Regions from separate parts of the Erwinia sp. AnSW2-5 genome, predicted to be linked through region 2. Evidence: predicted binding sites of a transcription regulator. Region 2 holds the regulator's gene; each other region holds the start of a gene.
What was found. The regulator PurR, encoded in region 2, represses purine synthesis genes. The targets are predictions, from matches to a motif close to CANGCAAACGTTTGCNTG.
Positions count from the first base shown of each region.

Region 1: a site for PurR is predicted at 1,598-1,615, ahead of purM (phosphoribosylformylglycinamidine cyclo-ligase). Genes of this name have one in related genera too.
Region 3: a site for PurR is predicted at 1,257-1,274, ahead of purE (5-(carboxyamino)imidazole ribonucleotide mutase). Genes of this name have one in related genera too.
Region 4: a site for PurR is predicted at 864-881, ahead of ACFL9S_RS19935 (nucleoside-specific channel-forming protein Tsx). Genes of this name have one in related genera too.

Region 1 is NZ_JBJGXA010000003.1:24,582-27,695, forward strand. It holds gene uraA (uracil permease) at 1-629, opposite strand, end outside; gene upp (uracil phosphoribosyltransferase) at 811-1,437, opposite strand; gene purM (phosphoribosylformylglycinamidine cyclo-ligase) at 1,683-2,723, shown strand; gene purN (phosphoribosylglycinamide formyltransferase) at 2,720-3,114, shown strand, end outside.
Region 2 is NZ_JBJGXA010000023.1:51,234-54,347, forward strand. It holds gene punR (DNA-binding transcriptional activator PunR) at 1-612, shown strand, start outside; gene purR (HTH-type transcriptional repressor PurR) at 609-1,634, opposite strand; gene ACFL9S_RS16030 (YnhF family membrane protein) at 1,941-2,018, shown strand; gene ACFL9S_RS16035 (C40 family peptidase) at 2,061-2,936, opposite strand.
Region 3 is NZ_JBJGXA010000013.1:70,691-73,804, forward strand. It holds gene ppiB (peptidylprolyl isomerase B) at 10-504, shown strand; gene lpxH (UDP-2,3-diacylglucosamine diphosphatase) at 504-1,220, shown strand; gene purE (5-(carboxyamino)imidazole ribonucleotide mutase) at 1,369-1,878, shown strand; gene purK (5-(carboxyamino)imidazole ribonucleotide synthase) at 1,875-2,942, shown strand.
Region 4 is NZ_JBJGXA010000034.1:22,957-26,070, reverse strand. It holds gene ACFL9S_RS19940 (DUF4056 domain-containing protein) at 1-747, shown strand, start outside; gene ACFL9S_RS19935 (nucleoside-specific channel-forming protein Tsx) at 1,158-2,024, shown strand; gene speG (spermidine N1-acetyltransferase) at 2,128-2,694, shown strand; gene ACFL9S_RS19925 (hypothetical protein) at 2,738-3,114, opposite strand, start outside.

The DNA.
Region 1 (3,114 bases), on a different contig from region 2:
GCTTTCGCGACCGGCGTCCAGTCGACAATCCCCATGCAATAGGACAGTGCGTAGCCCACCAGCACACCAATCAAAATCGGGATAATCGCCAGGAAACCCCGGAACAGCACGGAGCCAAAGACCGTGACGCCCAGCGTGACCATCGAAATAATGATGGTTTTACTGTCAGCCATACTGCCATCGGCAGGCAACAGACCGGACATATTCGCCGCCACGCCCGCCAGTTCCAGACCAATCACCGCCACAATCGCGCCCATCGCCGCAGGCGGGAACATCACGTCCAGCCAGCCGGTTCCGGCTTTTTTGACGATCAACGCCACCAGGCAAAACAGCACGCCACACATAATGAAACCGCCCAGCGCCACTTCATAACCCAGCGGTAACAGCAGCAGTACCGGGGAGATAAAGGCAAAGCTGGACCCCAGATAAGCCGGGATTTTCCCTTTACAGATAAACAGATACAGCAGCGTGCCGATGCCGTTGAACAGCAGCACCGTAGCCGGGTTGATATGGAACAGGATCGGCACCAGCACCGTCGCACCGAACATGGCGAACAGATGCTGGAAGCTGAGTGGAATGGTTTGCAGCAGCGGTGGCCGCTCGTGTACGCCAATTGCGCGACGCGTCATGATTTCATTACCCCTTGAGTTTGCCTGAGCTATAAAAAAACCGACTCTCTGGTCGGTTTGATGCTTAACGGGTCGGGCATGCCCGACCCCCTACGGATTATTCGCTGTTTCAGTGCTTTCCGGGCACTACGGATTGGCCACTGATTTTGTAGGGGCGAGGCATGCCTCGCCCGCTGCGGGCTTATTTGGTACCAAAAATCTTATCGCCTGCATCGCCGAGGCCAGGAATAATATATCCCTTCTCGTTCAGTCCCTGATCGACTGAGGCCGTGTACAGCTCAACGTCCGGGTGCGCTTTTTCCAGCGCGGCAATCCCTTCCGGCGCCGCTACCAGCACCAGCACCTTAATGCTGTTACAGCCCGCTTTTTTCAGCAGGTCGATAGTGGCAATCATTGAACCACCGGTTGCCAGCATCGGGTCAACCACCAGCGCCAGGCGCTCTTCGATGTTGGACACCAGCTTCTGGAAGTACGGCACCGGCTCCAGGGTTTCTTCGTCGCGGTAGACACCCACAACGCTGATACGCGCACTTGGCACATGTTCCAGCACGCCTTCCATCATGCCCAGACCGGCACGCAGAATCGGAACAACGGTAATTTTTTTACCTTTGATTTGCTCGATTTCAACCGGACCGTTCCAGCCTTCAATGGTCACGGTTTCGGTTTCCAGATCGGCAGTGGCTTCATAAGTCAGCAGACTTCCCACTTCTGACGCGAGTTCACGGAAACGTTTGGTGCTTACATCATGTTCCCGCATCAGACCCAGTTTATGTTTGACCAGCGGGTGTTTGACTTCCACGATCTTCATTGTTGTACTCCCGGAGTGTTAAGCTGCAAAAAAAATCGCGAGATTATAGCGCCATTTATCCCCGGCGCCATATGACTTAGTGCAATACTTTGTTTATCCCCTGCAATCTTGATAAGGATTAGCTAAAATCCAGCTATCCGCAATGCGCCTTAAGATGGCACTCGCAAACGTTTGCCTGCACTGTTAGAATTACCGCGTTTTATTTTGACCACCACACCAACCGCAAACCGCGTGGGGATTTCGCAGTGACCGACAAAACCTCTCTCAGCTATAAAGACGCCGGCGTAGATATCGATGCTGGCAATGCTTTAGTCGACCGTATCAAAGGCGTAGTGAAAAAGACTCGTCGCCCGGAAGTGATGGGTGGACTGGGCGGTTTCGGTGCCCTTTGTGCACTGCCGCAAAAATACCGTGAACCTATCCTGGTTTCCGGCACTGACGGCGTCGGCACCAAGCTGCGTCTGGCGATGGACCTGAAACGCCACGATACCATCGGTATCGACCTGGTCGCGATGTGCGTTAACGATCTGGTCGTACAGGGCGCAGAGCCGCTGTTCTTCCTCGATTATTATGCCACTGGCAAGCTGGACGTTGATACGGCCGCCAGTGTGATCACCGGCATCGCTGAAGGCTGTTCACAGTCTGGCTGTGCGCTGGTTGGCGGCGAAACCGCTGAAATGCCAGGTATGTACCACGGTGAAGATTACGACGTGGCAGGCTTCTGTGTCGGCGTGGTTGAGAAATCCGAAATTATCGACGGCAGCAAAGTCGCCGATGGCGACGTTCTGATCGCCCTGGGTTCAAGCGGCCCTCACTCCAACGGCTACTCGCTGGTACGCAAAATTCTGGAAGTCAGCAAAACTGACCCGGAAACCACCCAGCTTGAAGGCAAAACGCTGTCTGACCATTTGCTGGCGCCAACCCGCATCTACGTGAAAAACATCCTCAGCCTGATCGAACAGGTGGATGTCCATGCGATTGCCCACCTGACTGGCGGCGGCTTCTGGGAAAATATTCCGCGCGTACTGCCGGATAACACCCAGGCGGTGCTTGACGAGTCAAGCTGGGAATGGCCAGCCGTCTTTGGCTGGATGCAGCAGGCAGGTAATGTCAGCCGCTTCGAGATGTACCGCACCTTCAACTGTGGTGTCGGCATGGTGATTGCCCTGAGTCCGGCAGAAGCCGACAAAGCGGTACAGCTGATGACGGATGCGGGTGAAAAAGCCTGGAAAATCGGGGTGATCAAAGCCTCTGACTCTGAAGAACGTGTGGTCATTAACGCATGAAACGCATAGTCGTGCTGGTTTCCGGCAATGGAAGCAATTTACAGGCAATCCTGGACGCCTGCCAGCAGGGACGGATTAACGGCAGCGTTGCTGCCGTATTCAGTAATAAAGCAGAGGCCTTTGGTCTGGAACGCGCGCGTGAGGCGAACGTTCCTGCTCATGCGCTGGCTGCCGCGCAGTTTGCCGACCGTGAAGCGTTTGATCGCCAGCTGATGCTGGAAATTGACGCTTACGCCCCCGATCTGGTGGTGCTGGCCGGTTATATGCGCATCCTCAGCCCGGCATTTGTACAGCACTATGCCGGACGGATGCTGAATATCCATCCTTCGCTGTTACCGAAATACCCGGGGTTGCACACGCATCGCCAGGCCATCGAGAACGGTGACGACGA
Region 2 (3,114 bases):
CGACAGCTGGTGGTGGATTTTTACCGGCATTTTCCCGACATGGAGCTGCACATCATGCCGGAAGTGTTCAATGGTGTGTGGGATGCACTGGCTGACGGCCGCGTCGATGTCGCGATCGGGGCGACTCAGGCGATCCCGGTGCGAGGACGTTTTGCTTATCGTGATATGGGAAGCCTTAACTGGCGCTGTGTGGTGAAAACGGCGCATCCGTTACTCAGCCATCAAGGGCCGTTAAGTGAGACGTTAATTCGTGAGTGGCCCTCGCTGGTGTTGGAGGACACCTCACGTGCGTTGCCGAAACGCACTACATGGACATTAGATAATCAGCGACGACTGGTGGTGCCAGACTGGGAAAGCGCGTTTGACTGCCTGCGCGCGGGGTTGTGTGTTGGGATGGTTCCGGGGCATTTTGCCCAGCCCTGGCTGCAACAGGGCGTGCTGGGAGAAGTGATTCTGACGTCATCCTTTCCCGACAGCCCCTGTTACCTCAGCTGGTCTGAACACAGCGCCTCACCGGCGCTGAGTTGGTTACTGGAGTATCTGGGCAGCACAGAAACCCTGAATGCAGAGTGGCTGAGCGAACAACCCGGTCCCTCGCTGTTGAGCGATTAACGGCGGTAGTCGCGGAAAGGACCATCGGCAACGGAACGGCGCTCAATCAGTGAAGGGTGAACTTCAATGGTTTGCGGATCTTCGCGCTTGCTGGTGATACGGTCCAGCAACATATCAAAAGCGGTTTCGCCCAGACGTTCTTTCGGCTGGTGGACAGTGGTCAGTGCAGGCGTGAAGTAGCGTGCGTTGCGCACGTTATCATAACCGATCACTGAAATATCCTGCGGCACGCGCAGACCCATTTCATCTGCTGCGCAAATCGCGCCCATGGCCATAATATCACCACCACAGAAAATGGCCGTCGGGCGCTGTTTTTGCGACAAAATCTGCTGCATGGCGCGATAGCCAGACTCAGGTTCAAAGTCACCCTGCACCAGCCATTCATCACGCAGTGTGATACCTGCTTCTGCCAGTGCTTTCAGGAATCCGGCATGGCGGCCACCGCCTGTATTACGCTCAAGCTGACCCGGAATTGCACCAATATCGCGGTGCCCACGTTCGATCAGATAACGCCCGGCCAGGTAACCGCCCTCAAAAGCATTATCAAGCACGGTATCCGTGAAATCACCGCGCGACTCGCCCCAGTCCATGACGACCATCGGAATATTACGGTTGTCTTCCAGCATGGAAATCAGCGTGTCGGGATATTCTGAACACATCACCAGCAGCCCATCGACGCGTTTCTGCGCCATCATTGACAGATAGGCCTGTTGTTTGTGCAGGTCATTGTGCGCATTGCCCAAAATCAACGTGTAGCCTTTGGCAAAGCAGCGGTTTTCTATTGCTTCAATGATCTCTGCAAAATAGGGCGCTTCACTGGATGTTGCCAGCAGGCCAATGGTTTTGGTGTGGTTGACCTTCAGACTTCGGGCTACGGCGCTGGGGGAGTAATGCAATTCTTTAATTGCAACCCATACCGCTTCGCGCGTCTCTTCGGCTACAAAGCGCGTTTTGTTAATCACATGGGACACGGTGGTGGTGGAAACACCGGCGCGCTTTGCCACATCCTTAATTGTTGCCATTAAAATCGTACTCCTGGTGTTATCATAATCTCTTGATAACTAATTGGTTAAACGTTTGCCTGGGTACAGCCATTCCTGCCCGACCAGAATTATTTTAGGTGCTGTCTCAAAGGGTCGGGAGGGGGGTGAATCGTCCGAAGAGTGACATGCAGTGCTGGCTTTTACACGTTGCCAACGGTGTTGCGCAACGTAATGAGGAATTCTAACAAGGCTGCGCACAGAAAACGAGATTTTTACGGGTAACTGTGGGAAAATCTGTTGGCTTACTAAAAACAAGGTTATTGAGGAGAGAGAATGAACACTGATATGAAAATGACTGCACTAACCGTTGTGGGTTCACTGTTGATGATTATTGCGTTTAGTTTTACCGCTGTGATGCATTAAGTTTTGCCAGGGAGGAGGAAACTCTTCCCGAACCTTCAGGCATTATCGAATCGTTTTAGGCGTCATCATCCGGCGCGCACCAATGTAGTGTTCCTGCCAGTAATCTTCGCTTAACGCACTGACCTGAATATCTTTACCGGTCCGTGGAGACTGAATAAATTTCCCACCACCCAGATAGACACCAACGTGATCAGCGGTGCCACGCCCGTTGATACGGAAGAAGACCAGGTCACCTTTCTCTAACTGATCGCGCTTAATCGAAGCCGCATCGCGCAGATGGAACATTTCATTGGCCGTACGCGGGATCTTAAACTTTACCAGATCCTTATAGGCGTACCACACCAGACCACTGCAGTCGAACCCGGTTTTCGGCGAGGTGCCACCCCATTGATAAGGTTTACCAAGCTGGCCCATCAGCTTGTTCATCGCCGTTTCACGCGCTTTCTGGTAGCGTGCGCGATGCGCTTTGCTGAGTTTGAGCGGGGCGTTGAGTGCATCGTTATCATCTTCGGCGGTTTTGCTGCCTGCACGCTGACGACCATAATGTTTTTTGTCCGCTTTTTTGCTGGCCGCAAGCTTTTTGCTCAGTGCTTTCTTTTCCACTTTCGCATTACGCACGGGGGCCGCTGCGCTGGTTTTTTTCTTCTCTTTCTCTTTCAGTTTTTTTGCCAGCAGGAGCCCGGCTGATTTAGAGGACTCTTTTTTAACAATTTCTTTGGCTTTTTTACTGGCAGGTTCTTTGATTTTTTTGGTCGAGGTGGCTTTTACCGGGCGGCGCTTACGGCGGTCATCTACACGCGCAGTGTTGCTGTCGGCTTTTTGCTGTTTTGCATTAATAGGGGTATGTGGCGATGCGTGCGCCATGTTGAAAAACAACTGGGTGAAAGCCAGTATGAAGAGCGTGATGAGTAAACGCATCGTTCCCATTAACAGTTTGTGCGCTACAAAAGACAGCAACGCGGTCAGAAAAGAGATTTCTGCGGTTATGCAGAAGGTTGGGCCAATTCTAATCTAACTTCTTAACAAAGGGTAAGGTCTTTTTTGTTTCAATAATACAGATCAAGGAAATGATGTAATATTGAGCACAATCAGCTGG
Region 3 (3,114 bases), on a different contig from region 2:
GATGAGAATATGGTCACTTTCCAGACTAATCATGGCGATATCGTCATCAAGACTTTCGATGATAAAGCGCCGGCTACCGTTAAAAACTTCCTTGAATATTGCAGCGAAGGTTTTTACGACAACACCATCTTCCACCGTGTGATCAACGGTTTTATGATCCAGGGCGGTGGTTTTGAACCGGGCATGAAGCAGAAAGACACCAAAGACGAGATCCGCAACGAAGCCAGCAATGGCCTGAAGAACACCAAAGGCACCCTGGCGATGGCCCGTACTCAGGCACCGCACTCTGCTACCGCGCAGTTCTTTATCAACGTGGCTGACAACGACTTCCTGAACTTCCGTGACGAAAGCCTGCAGGGCTTCGGTTACTGCGTGTTCGCTGAAGTGGTTGAAGGTATGGACGTGGTTGAGAAAATCAAAGCCGTGTCTACCGGCCGCAGCGGCATGCACCAGGACGTACCAAAAGACGACGTGATCATCCAGAAAGTCACCGTCAGCGAATAATGTCGCACACGCTGTTTATCGCAGATCTCCATCTGTGTACTGAAGAACCGGCAATCACTGCCGGTTTTCTGCATTTTTTACGCCGTGAAGCACAGCATGCTGACGCGCTGTATATTCTCGGTGACCTGTTTGAAGCCTGGATTGGCGACGACGACCCTAATCCGCTGCATGCGGAGGTCGCGACGGCTCTGCGCCAGCTGACTATCCCCTGTTATTTTATTCACGGTAATCGTGACTTCCTGGTGGGCAAGCGCTTTGCGGCTGCCTGCGGCATGACGCTGCTGCCGGAAGAGCAGGTGCTTAATCTGTATGGCAGACAGGTGCTGATTATGCACGGTGACACGCTGTGTACTGATGACGAAGGCTATCTGCGCTTTCGTGCCAAAGTACAGCAACGCTGGCTACAGACGCTGTTCCTCGCCCTGCCCCTGTTTGTGCGCCAGCGTATTGCGCTGAAAATGCGCGCCGGAAGCCGCGAGGCGAACAGCAGTAAATCCCAGTCGATCATGGATGTGAATCCGCAAGCCGTTGTGAACGTGATGGCCCGCCATCAGGTGCAGTGGTTGATCCACGGTCATACGCATCGCCCTGCGGTTCATCCCCTGCTGATCGGCGGCAAAGCGGCTGAACGCCTTGTTCTGGGTGCCTGGCACGAAGAAGGCTCAATGATCAAAGTCAGCACCGATGAAATAAGCCTGATTTCCTTCCCGTTCTGATTCAAAAACCTGGCGAAACCCGGCACTATTTCGCGCCACGCAACCGTTTTCCTTGCCGCCCAGTCGTGATATTCTCTTTGCCCTTCCCACCTGGTAAGCCCACAGCGCCATTCAGGTGAAGTATCACAATCACAGGAGTCAGACCCGCATGTCATCCAACGCCGCACCGGCCCGCATTGCTATTGTTATGGGTTCCAAAAGTGACTGGGCAACCATGCAATTTGCCGCGGAAATTCTCACCAGCCTTGATGTTCCGTTTCACTGCGAAGTGGTGTCTGCACACCGCACGCCGGACAGACTGTTCAGCTTTGCCGAACAGGCAGCGGATAACGGCTATCAGGTGATTATCGCGGGTGCAGGCGGCGCGGCGCACTTGCCGGGCATGCTGGCAGCAAAAACGCTGGTTCCGGTACTGGGCGTGCCCGTGCAGAGCGCCGCACTGAGCGGTGTCGACAGCCTGTATTCTATTGTGCAGATGCCACGCGGCATTCCTGTGGGCACGCTGGCTATTGGTAAAGCCGGTGCTGCCAATGCCGCCCTGCTGGCCGCGCAGATCCTCGCACTGCACGATGCCGAACTGGCAGCTCGCCTGAATCACTGGCGCCAGACCCAGACCGATGAAGTGCTGAATAACCCGGACCCGCGGGTGGAGGCATGAAGCCGGTTTGTGTATTGGGTAACGGCCAGCTGGGACGTATGCTGCGCCAGGCGGGTGAACCGCTGGGCATTGCCGTTTATCCAGTAGGTCTGGATGCGGAACCCGACTCCCTGCCCATCGCACAGAGCGTGATCACGGCCGAAATCGAGCGCTGGCCTGAAACCGCCTTAACCCGCGAGCTGGCCAGCCATAACGCCTTTGTGAACCGCGATATCTTCCCGCTGCTGGCCGACCGCCTGACGCAGAAGCAACTGCTGGATCGACTGGGTCTGGCCACTGCGCCGTGGCAGTTGCTCGCAAGCGAAGATGAATGGGCGCAGGTGTTCACAACGCTCGGTTCCCTTGCCATCGTTAAGCGCCGTACCGGCGGCTATGACGGACGCGGTCAGTGGCGTCTGCGTGCAGATGAAACCGCATCACTGCCTGCTGATTGCTACGGTGAGTGCATTGTTGAGCAGGGAATTAACTTCTCTGGCGAAATGTCGCTGGTTGGCGCGCGTGGCCACGATGGCCGCACGGTGTTCTATCCGCTGACGCACAACCTGCATCAGGACGGTATTTTGCGCACCAGCGTAGTATTGCCGGACGTGGATGCGCAGCATCAGCAGCAGGCCGAGCGTATGCTTTCCGCCATCATGAACGAGCTGAACTACGTCGGCGTGATGGCGATGGAGTGTTTCGTGGTGCCGGAAGGTCTGCTGATCAATGAACTGGCACCGCGTGTACACAACAGCGGTCACTGGACGCAGAACGGTGCATCCATCAGCCAGTTTGAGCTGCATCTGCGGGCGATTCTGGATCTTCCGCTGCCAACGCCTGTTGTCAGCACCCCGTCCGTTATGGTGAATCTGATCGGCACGGATGTGAATCTGGCCTGGCTGGAACAGCCGCTGGTGCATCTGCACTGGTATGAGAAGGAAGTGCGTGCCGGGCGTAAAGTCGGCCACCTGAACCTGTCCGACGTTAGCCCACAGGCGCTGAGCAACGCACTGAACGCGCTGGTGCCGCTGCTGCCGGAAGAGTACGCCAGCGGAATTGCCTGGGCGGTTGAGAAGCTGGGTTAACGTTCTCACTTTTTCCGCTTCCTGATTGAAGAACGCTTTATGCGTTCTTCAATTATTTTGGCTGGGCGAAAAGCCGCCATGAAAAAGGACAGCCCATCACTGTACTTTAGTACGGCTAACACTTTACGGCTTTACCGCGTATCGTACCTGCAACAACAATAAGACAGAGCAA
Region 4 (3,114 bases), on a different contig from region 2:
ACGCTATGGCTGTTCAGTCAGATTTGGCCTGCGCTGGGTCGTGCTACCACGATAAAGATGAGCAATGAACTCGGGCAACGCATTATCCGGCTACGGCAGTTTTCGCCCCCTGAAAACACGCTGGCGCGTTACAACCTGAGTGTCAGGCTGGCGGCTTACCTCGCCTTCCAGCTTGCAGCCTGGCATGAGGTCGCTCAGTGGTATGGCTTCCAGTCAGTGCCCGGCTATCCTGAAACCGTTTCCGCCTTTTCACCGGAAGATCTCTATTCCAATCTGCTCGGTGCGCGCATTGCTACAGATATACTTAATTCTGGCGGTGCATCAACCTTGCAGCAGTATCAACATTCGATGGCACAAATGCTCCCGCAGGCACTTGTACAGTTACAGGCCGTCGGCCCGCAAGCTACCCGCTTCCACTTTGATATGCTGGATGGTGCGTGGTGGAACAGTCACTGCCGCCTGCCAGACAAATTCCTGGTACGCCTGCGCAACTACAGCGTCAGCAACCAGCGCCAACCTTCACGCCCCGCAGATAATGTGCCTGAACTGTGGCTGACTTTACCCGACCATTTTGACCATCATCCCCTGTCGCAATTTGCGCGGATGGAAATCTGGAGGGGTGACAATATGGCCAACCTGCCATCACCACTGTTGATGTATAGCTACGATGATTTTGCCGTTCTGGCGCAACAGGCTGAAAAAAACGATCGCCATATGCTGGCAAAAATTGGCAGCCAGTGTGATTGAAAACCCCCTGTCCAGCACGCTGCAACATAAGTAATTCTTATAAATAACAGCAAGAAGAAGAACGCCGCATTGACCTGAAAATGTGCCGATGTTCTCCGCACCTCTGCCATTCCTTACAGGCAACCGTTTCCCCTTGTCACAAATGGCCCAAAATCGCATTACGCGAAAAGTTCCCTTCATACGGCACTTTAATGTGACGCCAATCACACTTTAACTGAATTAAAATGAAACTGAATTTGACAAGTGTGAGCAATCTCTATTTCCTAATGCACTGATAGCGGCACACTGCCGCAGTATTCATGGCGGGTGTTTTTGTTGCAGTCACAAGCACCCATTTGTCGCCCGTAGATAACTTGACCCCACCAGCGCGCTGGCTGCCGAGCAGGGTCTCAGAGCATGTGGTAATAATAATGAAATATAAAATTATGATGGCTGGCGCACTGGCAGCACTTTCCTGGACCCATGTTTCCATCGCTGAAACCAACAGCTCAGAATATGTTTCTGACTGGTGGCATCAGAGCGTGAACGTGGTGGGAAGCTATCACACCCGCTTCGGGCCGCAGCTGAACAATGACGTCTATCTGGAATATGAAGCGTTTGCGAAAAAGGACTGGTTCGATTTCTACGGCTACATCGACGTGCCTAAAGTCTTCGGCGTGGGTAACGGTAACGATGTCGGCGCATGGGATGATGGTTCTCCGTTCTTTATGGAGATCGAACCGCGCTTCTCTATTGATAAACTGACCGGCACCAACCTTGGTTTTGGTCCATTCAAAGAGTGGTATTTCGCCAACAACTATATCTACGATATGGGCGACAACAAGGCGAGCCGTCAGAATACCTGGTATATGGGTCTGGGCACCGACATCGACACCCACTCTGATGTAGGCCTGTCATTGAATGTGTATGCCAAGTATCAGTGGGAAAACTACGGTGCAGCCAATGAAGACAGCTGGGACGGCTACCGCTTCAAGGTGAAATATTTCGTTCCGCTGACCCAGCTTTGGGGCGGCAACCTGACCTATATCGGCTTTACCAACTTTGACTGGGGTTCTGACCTCGCCGATAAAGCCGGCCCGTCACGCACCAGTAACTCTATCGCCTCCAGCCATATTCTTTCTCTGGGCTACGACCACTGGCACTACTCTGTTGTGGCACGTTACTTCCACAACGGTGGCCAGTGGAATGACGGCACCGAGCTGAACTTCGGTAAAGGTAATTTTAACGTGAAATCAGACGGTTTCGGTTACTACCTGGTTGTCGGTTATAACTTCTGATAATCCGCAATACTGATATAACGCGCCGACGGGCGCGTTTTTTTTGCCTGTAATAAACCGCTATACTCCTCCGGCAATATTGCTTCTGCTAAAAGGAATTTTTATGTCTGCAAAGTCTGTTGATCACAGCGTGAAACTACGTCCACTGGAGCGCGAAGACCTGCGGTTCGTCCATCAGTTGGATAACAATGCCAGCGTGATGCGCTACTGGTTTGAAGAGCCGTATGAGGCGTTTGTTGAGCTGTCCGATCTTTACGACAAGCATATCCACGATCAGAGCGAACGTCGGTTTGTGGTTGAACACGATGGAAGTAACGCAGGACTGGTTGAACTGGTGGAGATTAATCATATCCACCGTCGTGCCGAATTTCAGATTATTATTGCCCCCAGCCATCAGGGAAAAGGGCTGGCCAGTAAGGCGGCGAAACTGGCGATGGATTACGGATTTTCGGTGCTTAATCTCTACAAACTATACCTGATCGTCGATAAAGAGAACGAAAAGGCCATCCATATTTATCGTAAGCTGGGCTTTGAAATTGAAGGCGAGCTGATCCACGAATTCTTTATCAACGGCGAATATCGCAACACCATCCGCATGTGCATTTTCCAGCATCAATATCTGGAAAAATTCAAACCCGCGCAGGGCATGGTCAAAACCACCGCGCAGTAAAACAACAACGGCAGGTGGGATAACCCGACCTGCCGTTGTTCGTTTAGCCGCCGCGCGCGCCGACCGGGTTCATGATGGTCTGCAAGCGTTCCGGTTCAATCTTGTACATGCCCCCGTAGAACGGGTCAACCACCAGCCAGCCAGGGAAGCCGAGCAGCGGGATGTTGCCCAGCAGATACCACAGGTTCGGGCTCTCTTTTAGCGGCAGCGTTTGCGGCACATAGCCTGCCCGCTCCAGCATCACCAGATACTTTTTCTTGCCGAAGTAGTTGCCGTTAGACTTCTTGAGCGTCACGGTTTTTGGCGTATAGCCTTCAGCTACCGCTTTACCCGTCTCATCCTGCACCACAAACTTCACCCCTGGGGGCTGGGTCTGAAGCGTCACGTCCTGGGTTTCACTACCGACAATCGTGGCGCAAC